Regions from separate parts of the Rhizobium sp. NLR8a genome, predicted to be linked through region 2. Evidence: predicted binding sites of a transcription regulator. Region 2 holds the regulator's gene; the other holds the start of a gene.
What was found. The regulator LexA, encoded in region 2, represses DNA repair genes until DNA is damaged. The targets are predictions, from matches to a motif close to TGTTCNNNNTGTGTTCNG.

Region 1 (7,887 bases), on a different contig from region 2:
GGACTGGACGGTCATCGAGCCGCCATCGGTGCTGGTCGCCAGCAGCACTTCCGAGCCGTCGGAAAGCTTGCGCACGATGTCGTAGAGAAGATGGGCGGGAACGGTGGTGGCGCCTGCTTGTTCGACGCTTGCCGGCGTCGCCTCGGTGATTTCGAGGTCGAGGTCGGTCGCCTTCATGTCGAGGTTCTGGCCGTCGGCCTTGAGCAGTACGTTGGACAGGATCGGGATCGTGTTGCGACGTTCGACCACACGGTGGACGTGGTTCAGCGATTTCAGAAGGTTTGACCGCTCAATAGTAATACGCATGGGATGCTACCGCTTTCGACCGTGACTGCCCGGGCGCATCGAAGGCCCGAAGAATGCTTTCCCGATTTAGGTCGGGGGAGTGGACGGGCAAAATGGCAGACTTCAGCATTGGATGGCAAGAGGCATGGACGGCCGAGCCCTCGCATTTCAGGTTTTCCGGAGCAATCCTCACAGAAATCCCAACCCTTGCCGAAGCCGCAGCGCTCGCCCATAAAGGCCGATGAACCGGCAAGGCGCCGGCGGCACGAAGGCAAAGGGCATGAACGAGCAAACCACAGCCGAGGACGCCACGAGGCGAAGCTTCCGCCTGCACAACATGGCGGTGCCGGCGCGGCCGCTGGAGCCGGCGCTCTATCTGGTTGCCACTCCCATCGGCAATCTCGGCGACATCACGCTGCGCGCATTGGAAACGCTGGCCGGCGCCGACGTGCTGGCATGTGAGGATACGCGCGTCACCCGCGTTCTGCTCGACCGCTACGGCATCCAGAACCGCCCCTTCGCTTACCACGAGCACAATGCCGACGAAGCCGGCCCGCGGCTTATCCAGGCGCTGGAAGCCGGCCGGTCGGTAGCGCTGGTGTCCGATGCCGGCACGCCGCTCGTCTCCGATCCCGGCTACCGGCTGGCCCGGCAGGCGATTGCCGCCGGTTACCGCGTCATTCCCATTCCAGGCGCCTCGGCGCCGCTCGCCGCCCTTGTTGGTTCCGGCCTGCCGAACGACGCCTTCCTCTTCGCCGGTTTTCTGCCGCCCAAGGACAAGGCCCGCCGCGATCGTCTCGGTGAATTGGCCGCAACTCCAGCGACGCTGATCTTTTTTGAATCGCCCCATCGCATCGGCGCGACGCTGTTGGCTGCCGCCGATGTGCTCGGCCCGGAGCGGCCGGCTTGCGTCTGCCGTGAATTGACCAAGACCTATGAAGAATTCCGCCGCGGCACGCTGGCCGAACTCGCCGCCCATTACCAGCAGGTGGAAAACGTCAGGGGCGAGATCGTCCTCGTCGTCGGTCCGCCGCAGCCGGCGGAAACGTCCGAGGCCGATGTCGAGGCCGTGCTTGCCGACCTGTCGACGTCGATGCCGACGGCAAAGGCTGCGACCGAGGCCGCCCGTCTCACCGGCCTGCCGCGCAAGGCGCTCTATCAGCGCCTGCTGGAGCTGAAGGGCGGCAATGGGCGATAAAGACCCCACTGCCATCAAAAGGAAAGCGCTGCGCCGTGGCCGCATGTCGGAATATGTCGCCGCCGTCTTCCTGATGCTGAAGGGATACCGCATCCTGGCGCTGCGCCACCGCACCCGGCTCGGCGAGATCGATATCGTCGCCCGCAAGGGCGATCTCGCCGTCTTCGTCGAGGTCAAGGCCCGCCATGGCGAGGCTGCGGCCATCGACGCCGTCTCTCTCGCCGCGCAGAAGCGGATCCGGGCGGCAAGCGATCTCTGGCTCGCCCGCCAGGCCGATCACGCCCGCCTTTCCCAGCGCTACGATATCGTCGCGGTCATGCCCGGCCGGTTGCCGCGGCACTTTCCCGACGCCTTCTGAGCGCTTTGCCCGGCCGAGTTTCCGGATTGTTAAAATTTTAGTCCCGGGTTGAACGAGCTCCTTACCTCTCTCTGCTACCCACCATCGCGGTAGGGATTAAGAATTGGGGGTTGTTGCGTGGCCTGGAAGATGATGCTTGCAAGTGCGGTCGGCATGGCTGCGCGCTCGGTGCCTTATATCGCGCTGAAGCCGGCCGGGAAGTCCTTCGTCGCGCATGCGAGCGACCACCTGCCGCTGAAATCGACGCCGATCAATCCCGACTGGATCATCAGCGGCAATCCGGAAGCCCGCACCGCCGAACATTCGCGCGGCCATGACGAGGCGTCGCTGACGGCGATCTGGGACTGCACGGCGGGCGAATTCCGCTGGTATTTCGGCTGGGACGAGACCGTGATGATCCTCGAAGGCGAGGTCCATATCACCGCCGAGGACGGCACGGAACGGACCCTGTGCGCCGGCGACGTCGCCTTTTTCGCAGGTGGAACCTGGGCGAGCTGGCGGGTCGACAGTTACGTCCGCAAGGTCGCCTTCCTGCGCAAGCCTTTCCCGAAGCCTTTGGCAATCGCCTACCGTCTGCGCAACATGCTGCGCAACGGCGGCAGCCAGGGCATCGCCGCCTGAAAATGGCGACTGCCGCAAGCCTTCGATGACCGTTGCGTTTGATGCCGGGCCGACCTACATCTGTCCGGCATTCAGCGAGGGACGGAAATGGCCAAGATCACCAATGTAGCGGTCCAGATGGATCATGTCGCCGGCATCAATATCGCAGGGGACTCCACCTTCGCCATGAGCCTGGAGGCGCAGGCGCGCGGCTACAGGCTCTTCCATTATACCCCCGAGCGCCTGAGCTTCCGCGACGGCAAGCTCTTTGCCAGCGTCGAGCCGATGCTGCTGCGTGACGTCAAGGGCGATCACTTCGAACTCGGCGCGCCCGAGCGCGTCGATCTCTCGACCATGGACGTGGTGCTGCTGCGCCAGGATCCGCCCTTCGACATGGCCTATATCACCTCGACGCATCTCCTCGAGCGCATCCATCCGAAGACGCTCGTCGTCAACGATCCGGCTTGGGTGCGCAATTCACCGGAGAAGATCTTCGTCACCGAATTCGCCGATCTGATGCCGAAGACGCTGATCACCAAGGATCCCGCCGAAATCCGCCGCTTCCGCGACGAGATGGGCGACATCATCTTGAAGCCGCTCTACGGCAATGGCGGCGCCGGCGTCTTCCATTCGACCCGCGACGACCGCAACCTCTCCTCACTGCTGGAAATGTTCGGCCAACTCTTCCGCGAGCCCTTCATCGCCCAGCAATATCTGCCCGACGTGCGCAAGGGCGACAAGCGTATTATCCTTGTCGACGGCGAGTTTGCCGGTGCCATCAACCGCGTGCCGGCCGAGCATGACAGCCGCTCCAACATGCATGTCGGCGGCCGCGCCGAGGCGACCGAACTGACGCCGCGCGAAAAGGAAATCTGCGCCCGCATCGGCCCCGCGCTGAGGGAACGCGGCTTCCTGCTCGTCGGCATCGACGTGATCGGCGATTACATGACCGAGATCAACGTCACCTCGCCGACCGGCATCCGCGAGGTCAGGAAGTTCGGCGGCGCCGATATCGCGGCCCTGCTCTGGGACGCGATCGAGCGCAAGCGCGGCTGAGGCTGCGATCGGGTGCAACCGCGATTACTGCTGCTTATCCGCCTGCGTTCTTTTATTGTTCTTGTTTTAGTCCTGCTTCCGTGCCAGATTGCAACCGCTGGCTTTCAACGGCCACGGGGCGGTCTCTAAGAGTTTGCGGGACAAGGGTGGGCATATGGTCGCGCGTGTCAGTACGGTAGCATTCCAGGGCATCGAAGGCGTGCCGGTCGAGGTCCAGGTCATGATCGCGCCTGGCAAGGTCGGCATGCAGATCGTCGGCCTGCCTGACAAGGCGGTCGCTGAAAGCCGCGAGCGCGTTCAGGCCGCCCTTCACGCCTCCGGCCTGGCGCTGCCGGGCAAACGGGTGACCGTCAACTTGGCGCCCGCCGATCTGCCGAAGGAAGGCTCGCACTTCGATCTGCCGATCGCACTCGCGCTGATGGCGGCGCTCGGCGCCATTCCTGGCGACGCGCTGACCGATTATGTCGTCGTCGGCGAACTCAACCTCGACGGAACGATCGCCGCGATCGCCGGCGCGCTGCCGGCCGCGATCGGCGCCAATGCGCTCGGCAAGGGGCTGATCTGCCCGGCCGAAAGCGGCGCGGAAGCCGCCTGGGCCGGCGCCGAGGTCGATATTCTCGCACCGCGCAGCCTGATTGCCCTTGCCAATCATTTTCGCGGCACGCAGGTGCTCTCCCGGCCGGAGCCGTCGATCCGCGCCAATGCCGCCAACCTGCCGGATCTTGCCGAGATCAAGGGCCAGGAAAGCGCAAAACGTGCGCTCGAGGTGGCGGCCGCCGGCGGCCACAATCTCCTGATGGTCGGGCCTCCCGGTTCCGGCAAATCGATGCTGGCGTCGCGGCTGCCGTCGATCCTGCCGCCGCTTTCGCCCGCCGAACTGCTTGAAGTGTCGATGGTCCATTCGATCGCCGGCCAGCTCACCGGCGGCAAGCTGTCCGATCGCCGGCCCTTCCGCACCCCGCATCATTCCGCCACCATGGCCGCCCTTGTCGGCGGCGGTCTGCGCGCCCGGCCGGGCGAGGCCTCGCTCGCCCATCACGGCGTGCTCTTCCTCGACGAGTTCCCCGAGTTCACGCCGCAGGCGCTCGATGCGCTGCGCCAGCCGCTCGAAGGCGGCGAATGCGTCATTGCGCGCGCCAATCACCGCGTCTCCTATCCGGCGAAATTCCAGCTGATCGCGGCGATGAACCCCTGCCGCTGCGGCATGGCCGGTGAGCCCGGCCATACCTGCGCCCGTGGCCCGCGCTGCATGAGCGACTACCAGGCCCGCATCTCCGGGCCGCTGATGGACCGCATCGATATCCGCATCGATGTGCCGGCCGTCTCCGCCGCCGATCTGATCCGCCCGATGGCGGCCGAGGCCAGCGCCGATGTCGCCCGCCGCGTCGCCCGCGCCCGCGAGCTCCAGCAGGAGCGCTTCGCGCGCGCCGGCGCCAGGGATATCGGCACCAATGCCCGCTGCTCCACATCAATGATCGAAAAACTCGCCGAGCCCGATGCGAGCGGCCTGCAACTCCTGCGCGACGCCGCCGAGAAGATGAAATTCTCCGCCCGCGGCTACCACCGCGTCCTCAAGGTCGCCCGCACGCTCGCCGATCTCGACGACAAACCGACCGTTGGCCGTTTGCATCTGGCTGAGGCGATCTCCTACCGGATCGCCGGCGAGAGGTTGACGGCGGCCGCCTGAGCGCAAGCGAATAGGGAGTTGCGAATAGCGACTAGTTAATCGGCTTGCCCGCCGCAAAGCAGGTTACATCCTATTCGCTATTCGCTATTCGCTATTCGCTATTCGCTATTCAGCTCCCCAACCCCTCAAACAGCGCCGTCGACAAATACCGTTCCGCAAAAGACGGTATGATGATGACGATATTCTTGCCGGCATTTTCCGGCCGGCTGCCGACCTTGATCGCCGCCGTCAGCGCCGCGCCGGAGGAGATGCCGACCGGCACGCCTTCGAGCCTTGCGATGAGGCGGGCCTGTTCGAAGGCCTCGTCGTTGGTGACGGTCACGACCTCGTCATAGATGCCGGTATCGAGGATCTTCGGCGCGAAGCCGGCGCCGATTCCCTGGATCTTGTGCGGGCCGGGATTACCGCCTGAGAGCACCGGCGAATCGGCAGGCTCGACGGCGATGATCTGGATCTCGGGCTTGTGGCTCTTCAGCACCTGGCCGACGCCGGTGATCGTGCCGCCGGTGCCGATGCCCGAGACGACGATATCGACCGTGCCGTCGGTATCGTTCCAGATTTCCTCGGCCGTCGTCTTGCGGTGGATCTCGGGATTGGCCGGGTTTTCGAACTGCTGCGGAATGATGGCGTCGGGAAGGGAGGCGGCGAGCTCCTCGGCCTTGGCGATGGCGCCCTTCATGCCCTTCGACCCTTCCGTCAGCACCAGCTCGGCGCCGAGCAGCGCCAGCATCTTGCGGCGTTCGACCGACATGGTCTCGGGCATGGTGAGGATCAGCCGGTATCCCTTGGCGGCGGCGGCAAAGGCGAGTGCGATGCCGGTATTGCCCGAGGTCGGCTCGATCAGCACCGTTTTGCCTGATGTGATCTTGCCTTGCGATTCCAGGCTTTCGATCATTGCCACACCGATGCGGTCCTTGACGGATGCGATCGGATTGAAGAATTCGAGCTTGCCGATCAGGTTTGCCACCACACCCTTTTCCCGCGCCAGCTTGTCGAAGCGCACCAGCGGCGTGTCGCCGATGGTCTCGGTGATCGAGGAATAGATGCGGCCGCGGCCGGGTTTGTGCGACATGGTTCTCTCCCTTTGGACTTCATTCCCTGAAATCGAGGAGGAGAATAGGGTCAAAGACGGAATGAGACCAGAGCGCGTTCGCGCCGGGCGGGGGTGGCGGAGAGAAAATAAGCTTTGAAAACCGCCTCTTGGCGGATGTTTATTTCAGGCTGCCCGCGTCGCGATGAACGCCGCCGTGCCCGCAAGGATGCCGGCTGCAACCCGGTTCAGCGCCCGCAGGGCGCGCGGCTGTTTCAGCATCGTGCGGGCGCGCGCGGCAAGCAGCATATAGGGCACCAGCACGGTGATCAGCACCACGAAGGTGACGGCGAGCAGAAGCGCATAGTCGCGCAGGGTGATATTGCCGATATCGATCAGCGTCGGCGCCAGTGCGACATAAAACAGCATCGTCTTCGGGTTGCCCAGCGTCACCAGCAGGCCGGAGAGGAAGGACAGGCCGACATTGCCGGATTTTTTCGCGGCAATATCCTGCGGCAGCAGCCCTGCCGTCCACAGTTTCCAGGCGATGTAGCCGAGATAAAGAGCGCCGGCGACCTTGATGATGAGGAAGACTTCCGCGAAGGTCTGCGCGACGAAAGCCAGGCCCAGAATGACCGCTGTGAGATAGGTCATATCGCCGAGCACCAGGCCGAGGCCCATGAAGAAGGTCTCGCGGAAATTCGAGCCGAGCGCACGCGCTACGATGGCGGTGATGCCGGGGCCGGGAATGGCCGCGGCGATGAACAACGCTCCGGCATAGGCAAGCAAGGCGGCAAAGCTCATGGGGTGGCTCCTCTTCCCCGCCGTTTTATATCCGCTGGGCCGTGCCATCAATCCACCGGCGCTGATGGATGCATCACCAGAAGGAATGCCTGCCGCCGCGTGCCTGCCGATACCTCAGCCCTGAAGCGCCCTCGGCCGCAGCCATCTTGGGCTCCAGCCGAGGTTCATGCCGGCGGCGGCAAGCAGGATGATTGCAGCGCCTGCGATCTGCATCGGCTGCAGCGCGTGGCCGAAGGCCAGCCGGTCGACGAGGATCGCGGCGATCGGATAGAGGAAGGACAGCGCCCCGGTCAGATGAGTCGGCAGCCGCTGGATCGCACCGTAGAGCAGCACATACATCAGCCCGGTATGGACGACGCCGATCGTCACCAGGATCGCCCAGCCGCCGGCATCGCCGGGAAGCTGCGAAAACGTCGTCATCGGCGCCAGCATCAGCATGCCGGTTGCGACCTGGATCAGCGCGATCAGATGTGGCGGCGTTCCTTTCAGCCATTTCGCGGCAAGGGCTGCCAGCGCGTAGAAGAAGGCCGCACCCAGCGCCATCAGGATGCCGAGGCCGTAGCCATCCGATGCCCCGCCGGCCTCAGGTTTCGCTTCGACGATGGCCGCCATGCCGGCAAAGGCGAGCGTCAGCCAGAACAGCTTGGCGGCGGTGATCTTCTCGCCGAGGAACAGCGCCCCGAGCACCAGCAGCATGAAGGGCTGGGTGTTGTAGACGGTCGTGGCGATCGAGATCGTCGCATGCGAATAGGAGGCGAAGAGCAGCAGCCAGTTGACGACGATGGCGACGCCGCCGAAAACCGCGATGCCGAAGGCGCGCAGCGTGATGATGCCGGGCCGCAGCAGTCCGAGGGCGCCGCAGATGACGA
Region 2 (7,887 bases):
CGTCACCGTCGATATAGGTGATTTTGGATTCACAGGATGCGGTCGAGGTGAAGCCCGGATCGTAAGTGAAGGAAGCGGTGTTTTTGTAGAGGGCACCGATGTCGATGACGCTCGGGCCGATCGTGCCGCTTTTAACGGCGAGGTCGACTGATTTGTCACCGATTTTTATTGTAGCGCTTTGATCCGTCATGCTGATCCTCCGAAATGTCGGTGGCGCCACAAAAGCGCCATAGGGGTTAAGCGTCCTTTCCGATAGCTATATGATCGTGACGCTAATGCCAAGTTACCGTGATGGCATTTTGTGCATTGCGGCATCACCTTTTAGGCACCGCAGCGATGAGCCGCACGCATAACGGAAGCCGATGATTCGACTTGCCTTTTGCTCCTTTGGGTTTTCCTTCGTATTTCAACCGATTATTCTTGCCGGATTTGCGTGAAGGTTGCATTCTGGCGACTTCGCGGGGCATTTTGGGCGGCGCATGCAGGAACAGACGACAGCCGAATTGCGGCCGCAAGTGGGCGCCGGCCTTGCCGATCCGCCGAATTTTCCTGCGCCTGCGGTGGTGACTCAATCGGTAAGGACGCAGTCGCAGACCCCGTTGCGTCATCGGCTGCTGGCCGCCGCCCGGCAATCGCTGCCTGCCGGAGCCTACATGCTGGGCGAAGAGGCCGATTATGGCCGAATGCTGCTGTTCTCGCCGGTCTTCCTCGGAGCCGGCTCGGCCTTCTGGTTTCTTGCGGCATCGGATTTGCCCCTCGTTCCATCGCTGCTCTGCTTGCTGGTGTCGGCGGCCGCGGTTTTCCTCACCGGTCCCAGCCGGCCGGCCTTGCGCGCAAGTTTGATGGCGCTGGCACTTTTCGCCGGCGGCATGCTCTCGGCTCAGTTTGAGAGCTGGCGGGCTTCGACGGTGATCCTCGATTCATCCGTGACGACGACGGTGACCGGCCGTGTCGAACGGCGGGAAGGGGACGGCCGCGGGCGCTGGCGCTACATTCTTGCCGTCACAGGCACCGAGGCTCCGGAGCTGAAACGGCCGCCGAGACGCATCACCGCGATCGTCCGGGGCGCCGATGCGCCTTTCGAAATCGGCGACATCATCACCGGCAAGGCACGGCTGACACCGCCGGCGGGCCCCGCACTTCCCGCGCTCAACGATTTCTCCTTCGGTGCCTATTTCGACGGCATCGGTGCCAACGGTTTCTTCTATGGTGCGCCGGAGAAACTCGACTTGGAGGCAGGCCCGCAGGCGGCCAGCTCGACGTCGGACGCTCTGCTCGAATGGCTCTACCGGCTGCGCAGCAGCATCGGCGACCGCATAAGATCGATCCTGCCCGGCGATACCGGCGCTTTTGCCGCTGCTCTGGTGACGGATGAACGGCGCGCCATCTCGAAGACGACGACGGAGGCGCTGCGCCAGTCCGGCCTTGCCCATATCGTCGCGATCTCGGGCCTCAACATGGCGCTGTCGGCCGGCATCTTCTTCGTCGGCTTCCGCATGCTGCTCTGCCTCTTTCCCGGCGTCGCCCAAGCCTATCCGACAAAGAAGATCGCCGCCGCCGGTGCGCTCATGGCCGTCACCGCCTATTACCTGATCTCCGGTTTCGGGGTTTCGGCCGAGCGCGCTTTTATCATGATGACCATCATGCTGATTGCCGTCTTCTTCGATCGGCCGTCGATCAGCCTGCGCAATGTCGTTCTCTCTGCGCTCATCATCATCGCCATTTCACCTTCGGAAGTATTGGGACCGAGCTTTCAGATGTCCTTTGCCGCGACATTGGCTTTGGTATCGGGCTATCAGCTGTGGAAGGACAGGCGTGTCCGTGAAAACGCTTTCCTGAAATTGCCGATCATCAGGCCGGTGGTTGTCGTCGCCGGTTTCTTCGGCGGCGTCTTCCTGACCTCGCTGATCGGCGGTTTTTCCACCGCCCTGTTTTCGATCGAGCATTTTCATCGCCTGACGGCTTACGGCCTGCCGGCAAACCTTGCGACGATGCCGATCATCTCCTTCATCGTCATGCCGGCCGGGCTGCTGGCGATGCTGCTCATGCCCTTCGGGCTGGATGCTCCGCTCTGGACGGTGGTCGGATTCGGCCTCGATCTGGTGATTGCGGTTGCCAAGACGGTGTCCGGCTGGGGCGGCGATATCGGCATCGGCCGCTTGCCCGCCTGGTATTTCGCAGTGGCGGTGGCAGGCTTTCTGCTGCTGACGCTGCTGCGCACCCGGCTGCGCCATGTCGGCACATCCATCATCGCCGTCTCGACACTCACCGTACTGCTGCTGCCGGCTCCCCGCCCGCCGGATCTGGTGATTTCGGAGGATGGTGGTCTGGTTGCGGTCGTTGCGGCTGAGGCAATCGCGTCCAACCGTGAAAACCCGCCGGATTTCATCTTCGACCAGTGGCAGCGAGCGCTGGTCCTGCCGACACATGTTCCACCGAAGATGCTGGATGGTCCGGCTATCCCGCCGGAAGGAGAAGACCGCCGAGTCAGGCTTTCCCGCGATCAGCAGAACGAAGCGAGCGCAGCGATGCGGGCAGCCGCAGCAGGCGGTGAAGCAAACCGGTTTTCCTGCGTCAAGAAGGCGTGGTGCACATCACGACTCGGCAATGGCCATATCGTCACCGTCATCGACAATGCCGCCTATCTCGGCCCGGCCTGCGATACGGCCGATATCGTCGTGACCTCGGTCCGCCTGCGTTTCAACAGCTGCCGTTCAGGCGGGACGCTCTTCACCGGCGAGACGCTCCGCAGGACCGGTTCCGTCGAATTGCGCTTCGCCGATGCCGGCCTGCAGGTCGCAACCGCATTCGAGGCGCTATCGCGGCCATGGATGCGCCATCGCGCCTATGATTGGCGCAAAGACAGTTTTACCGAATCCGGTCCGGCTGCTGTCAGTGATAACGGCGAATGAGGCCGACGAGCTTGCCCTGCACCTTGACGCGGTCCGGCCCGAAAATCCGGGTCTCGTAAGCCGGGTTGGCGGCTTCCAACGCGATCGAGGCGCCCTTCCGGCGGAAGCGTTTCAGCGTTGCTTCCTCGTCGTCGACGAGGGCAACGACGATGTCGCCGGGACTTGCGGTGCTGCCGTTGCGGATGATCACGGTGTCGCCGTCGAAGATGCCGGCGTCGATCATCGAATCGCCCTTGACCTCCAGCGCGTAGTGCTCACCGGAGCCAAGCATGTCCGCGGGAATGACGATGTCATGCGTGTTGTTCTGGATCGCCGAGATCGGAACGCCGGCGGCGATTCTTCCCATGACCGGCACGGAGACAGAGTTGCCGTTGTCGGCGACCGGCTTTGCGGCAGCGGGGGCGGCGACCGGCTGGGGTTTGCCGAGGCTGCCCTCGATGACGCTCGGCGAAAAACCGCGGCGCTGTTGCAGGCTGGGGTTATAGGCCTCCGGAAGCTTGATCACTTCAAGCGCCCGGGCGCGATTCGGTAGGCGGCGAATGAAGCCGCGCTCCTCGAGCGCCGTGATCAGGCGGTGAATGCCGGATTTCGAGGCGAGATCCAGGGCATCCTTCATTTCGTCGAAGGAGGGAGGGACGCCGGATTCCTTCATGCGCTCATGAATGAAAAGGAGAAGCTCCTGTTGTTTGCGCGTGAGCATCGACGTCAGACCCCTGATTGAAACAAATCCAGAACAGACACTATATGTTCCATATGTGTTCCGCAAGTAGCTAAATTTCCGTAAAACTTCGGGCCAACTCGTCGAGATTTTTAATTTCATTCGACGGGATTGGCGCACATCGCTTGCATTCGGGGAGGGGCTGTCGCACATCTTTGCCCCTTTCAGGAGGATATCATGAACGCGCATTCCGCCAAGTCGCATCCGCTGGATCACGTCGTGCTGCCGGTGGTCAATATCGATCTGGCGCGTGAGAGGCTCGGCAAGCTCGGTTTCACCGTCGCCGCCGATGGGCGCCATCCCTTCGGAACGGAGAATGCCTGCGTCTTTTTCGCCGACAAGACCTATCTGGAGCCGCTTGGCGTGGCGAGCGTCGAGGAGAGCGAGGCAGCGGCCCGCCACGGCAATGTCTTCATCGCCCGCAATCGCGCCTTCCGCTTCCGCTGCGGCGAGGAGGGATTGTCTGCGCTGGCCTTCCTCAGCGAGGATGCCGGCCTCGATCATAAGCGCTTCGTCAGCAACGGCGCGAGCGCCGGCGAGATGTTGCAATTCAGCCGGCCGATGCGGATGCCGGATGGTTCGGAGACCGTCGGCAGCTTCAAGCTGGCCTTTGCAGCTGATCTGCGCGCACCCGATTTCTTTCTCTTTACCTGCCAGCGCATCAATTCCTTCCCGACAGATCGCGCCGCGCTGGAGACGCATGCCAATGGCGTGATCGGCATTGCCGAGATCGCGCTTTGTGCGCCGGACCCGGCGGCATTCGCCGCCTTCGTCGGGCTTGCGATAGGGCAGGCGGCGGCGGAGAAAACCGGTTTCGGCGTGAATATCGCGGCATCAAATGCGAAGATCAGCCTGATGACGCCCGAAGGGCTGGAGGCCTATTTCGAGCTTGCCGTCTCATCCGCCGATCGTGGTCTGCGCGGCCGGGTAATCCTCTTCACCGTCGCCGATCTTGCCGTGACAGAAGCGCATTTGGGTGCTAACGGGATCACATTCACGCGCAAGAACAATCGCATTCTGGTGAAGTCTACGCCCGGGCAGGGTGCGCTCTTCGCCTTCGAGGAAACACGATGAGCACCGACACGAATTCCGAAGTCAGGATCGGCGAAGGCGAAGGTCAGGTCACCTTTTCCAATACCGCCCGCCTGTCGCTGATTGCCGGCCCCTGTCAGATGGAGAACCGGGACCACGCCTTCATGGTCGCCGGCACGCTGAAGGAGCTTTGCGCAAAGCTTGGCATGGGTCTTGTCTACAAAAGCTCCTTCGACAAGGCCAACCGCACCTCGCTCTCGGCCGAGCGCGGCATCGGCCTGGAAAAGGGCATGGAGGTCTTTGCCGACCTCAAGAAGGAATTCGGCTTTCCGGTCATAACCGACGTCCATACGGCCGAGCAATGCGCCGAGGTGGCCAAGGTGGTCGATGTCCTGCAGATCCCGGCCTTCCTCTGCCGTCAGACCGACCTACTGATCGCCGCCGCAAGGACCGGCCGTGCCGTCAATGTCAAGAAGGGCCAGTTCCTCGCCCCCTGGGACATGAAGAACGTCCTGAAGAAGCTCAACGCCAGCGGCAATCCGAATGTGCTCTTGTGCGAGCGTGGCGCTTCCTTCGGCTACAATACGCTGGTCTCCGACATGCGCTCGCTGCCGATTATGGCGGCGATGGGCGCTCCCGTCATCTTCGACGCGACGCATTCCGTCGCTCAGCCGGGCGGGCAGGGCGATTCCTCCGGCGGCCAGCGCGAGTTCGTGGAAACGCTGGCGCGCGCGGCAGTGGCGACGGGAATTGCCGGCGTCTTCCTCGAAACCCATCAGGACCCCGACAACGCGCCGTCCGATGGCCCGAATATGGTTTATCTCAAGGACATGCCGCGACTGCTCGAGAAGCTGCTTGCCTTCGATGCGATCGCCAAGTCCTGACGTTCAACAAGCTGACATGTTCGTGGTTTAGGCCACGACGGAATGCTGGTTCGGAGGCCGGAAATTGCGGCATTGTAATTTGCACGCCTTCGATTATGACAGGCTTCGAACGACTTATCACCCACCGAGCAGGAAGAACCCATGACTGCAATCACCGATATCATCGCCCGCGAGATCCTCGATAGCCGTGGCAACCCCACCGTCGAAGTCGACGTCTATCTCGAAGACGGCAGCATGGGCCGCGCGGCCGTTCCCTCGGGCGCCTCGACGGGCGCGCATGAGGCGGTCGAGCTGCGCGACGGCGGCAAGCGCTATCTCGGCAAGGGCGTCGAAAAGGCGGTCGAGGCCGCCAACACCGAGATCTTCGACGCGATCGGCGGCATCGACGCCGAAAACCAGATTCAGATCGACAACATCATGATCGAGCTCGACGGCACGCCGAACAAGTCGCGCCTCGGCGCCAACGCCATCCTCGGCGTCTCGCTCGCCGTCGCCAAGGCTGCCGCCCAGGCATCCGGCCTGCCGCTTTACCGCTACGTCGGCGGCGCTTCCGCCAGCCTCCTGCCGGTGCCGATGATGAACATCATCAACGGCGGCGCCCATGCCGACAATCCGATCGACTTCCAGGAATTCATGATCCTGCCGGTCGGCGCCGATTCGATCGCCGACGCCGTGCGTATGGGGTCGGAAGTCTTCCATACGCTTCGAAAGGAGCTTGCCGCGCAGGGCCACAACACCAATGTCGGTGACGAAGGCGGCTTCGCCCCCGGCCTGAAGAGCGCGCCCGAAGCCCTGGATTTCATCATGAAGTCGATCGAGAAAGCCGGCTACAAGCCGGGCGACGACATGTGCCTCGGCCTCGACTGCGCCTCGACGGAATTCTTCAAGGACGGCAAGTATGTTCTCGAAGGGGAAGGCCGTACGCTCGAATCGGGCGCCATGGCCGAATATCTCGCCGAGCTCGCCGGCAAATACCCGATCATCTCGATCGAGGACGGCATGGCCGAGGACGACTGGGACGGCTGGAAGGCGCTGACCGATCTGATCGGCAAGAAGACCCAGCTCGTCGGCGACGATCTCTTCGTCACCAACTCCGCCCGCCTTCGCGACGGCATCCGCATGGGCGTCGCCAACTCGATCCTCGTCAAGGTCAACCAGATCGGCTCGCTGACGGAAACCCTCGACGCCGTCAACACGGCGCATAAGGCGGCCTATACCGCGGTCATGTCGCACCGCTCCGGCGAAACCGAAGATTCGACCATCGCCGATCTTGCCGTTGCCACCAACTGCGGCCAGATCAAGACCGGTTCGCTGTCGCGTTCCGACCGTCTCGCCAAGTACAATCAGCTGATCCGCATCGAGGAAGGCCTCGGCCCCCAGGCCCAGTATGCCGGCCGCTCGATCATCAAAGGCTGATCGTTCCGATTTTCAACGGCTCGACCCGCGCCACCCGGCGCGGGTTTTTTCGTGCGCGCTTTCTACGGTCAATGAACGGTTAATCTCTGCGCGTTATGCTGAGCGAATTGGTAATGCGTTCAAGAGCATGCGTGTATGTGGACAAAGCATCATAAGAAGAGAAAGCTCGGCCGCTTCGTCATTCCGGCCATGACGGTCGCCTTCCTTTCCTATTTCGGTTATCATTGCATCCATGGCGATTATGGCCTGCGGGCGACGGAGACGTTCGAGCGTCAGCGCGTCGCGCGCGAAAGGGAGCTTGCCGTCCTTAAGGCGAAGCGCGAACATCTGGAAAGCCAGGTCGCGCTGCTGAGTGATGGCTCGCTCGACAAGGATATGTTGGACGAAAAGGCGCGATATCAGCTGAATATGTCGCGCGCGGACGAGATCGTCATTTTCAACCATTATTCCAATTAACCGAAATCGGGTTAATTGGAATTCCCGATTTGTTTTCAATGATTTAGCGACGAATACGAGCCATGCAATTATGGCATTGCTGTGGTCATATTTCTTCCCTATGGTACGCGCCACCGAGAAACGACAAACCCATAGGGAGGGTTGAATGGCGCCGCGAAAGACCGCGACCGTTTCCAGCCGCAAAACTGCAGCAAAACCAGCAGCCAAAGCATCGAATGGAGGCCCGGTAGCCGACTTCGATCGGGATGAGGAACTCAAGGCCTATCGCGAGATGCTACTGATCCGCCGCTTCGAGGAGAAGGCCGGTCAGCTTTACGGCATGGGCTTCATCGGCGGCTTTTGTCATCTCTATATCGGTCAGGAAGCCGTCGTTGTCGGCATGCAGATGGCACAGAAGGAAGGCGATCAGGTCATCACCGCCTATCGCGACCACGGCCATATGCTGGCAACCGGCATGGAGGCGCGCGGC

Region 1: HJC04_RS08645 (YifB family Mg chelatase-like AAA ATPase) is a predicted target of LexA. The motif match lies at 3,543-3,560, and genes of this name have one in related genera.

What each region holds. Positions count from the first base shown of each region.
Region 1 covers NZ_JABDWI010000004.1:73,629-81,515, forward strand. Annotated here, with positions in the region: gene dnaN (DNA polymerase III subunit beta) at 1-306, opposite strand, end outside; gene rsmI (16S rRNA (cytidine(1402)-2'-O)-methyltransferase) at 566-1,483, shown strand; gene HJC04_RS08630 (YraN family protein) at 1,473-1,841, shown strand; gene HJC04_RS08635 (cupin domain-containing protein) at 1,959-2,462, shown strand; gene gshB (glutathione synthase) at 2,550-3,497, shown strand; gene HJC04_RS08645 (YifB family Mg chelatase-like AAA ATPase) at 3,652-5,184, shown strand; gene cysK (cysteine synthase A) at 5,294-6,256, opposite strand; gene HJC04_RS08655 (LysE family translocator) at 6,401-7,018, opposite strand; gene HJC04_RS08660 (DMT family transporter) at 7,133-7,887, opposite strand, start outside.
Region 2 covers NZ_JABDWI010000007.1:206,660-214,546, forward strand. Annotated here, with positions in the region: gene gltA (citrate synthase) at 1-190, opposite strand, end outside; gene HJC04_RS15330 (ComEC/Rec2 family competence protein) at 480-2,912, shown strand; gene lexA (transcriptional repressor LexA) at 2,893-3,612, opposite strand; gene HJC04_RS15340 (VOC family protein) at 3,808-4,704, shown strand; gene kdsA (3-deoxy-8-phosphooctulonate synthase) at 4,701-5,546, shown strand; gene eno (phosphopyruvate hydratase) at 5,688-6,962, shown strand; gene HJC04_RS15355 (septum formation initiator family protein) at 7,098-7,418, shown strand; gene pdhA (pyruvate dehydrogenase (acetyl-transferring) E1 component subunit alpha) at 7,564-7,887, shown strand, end outside.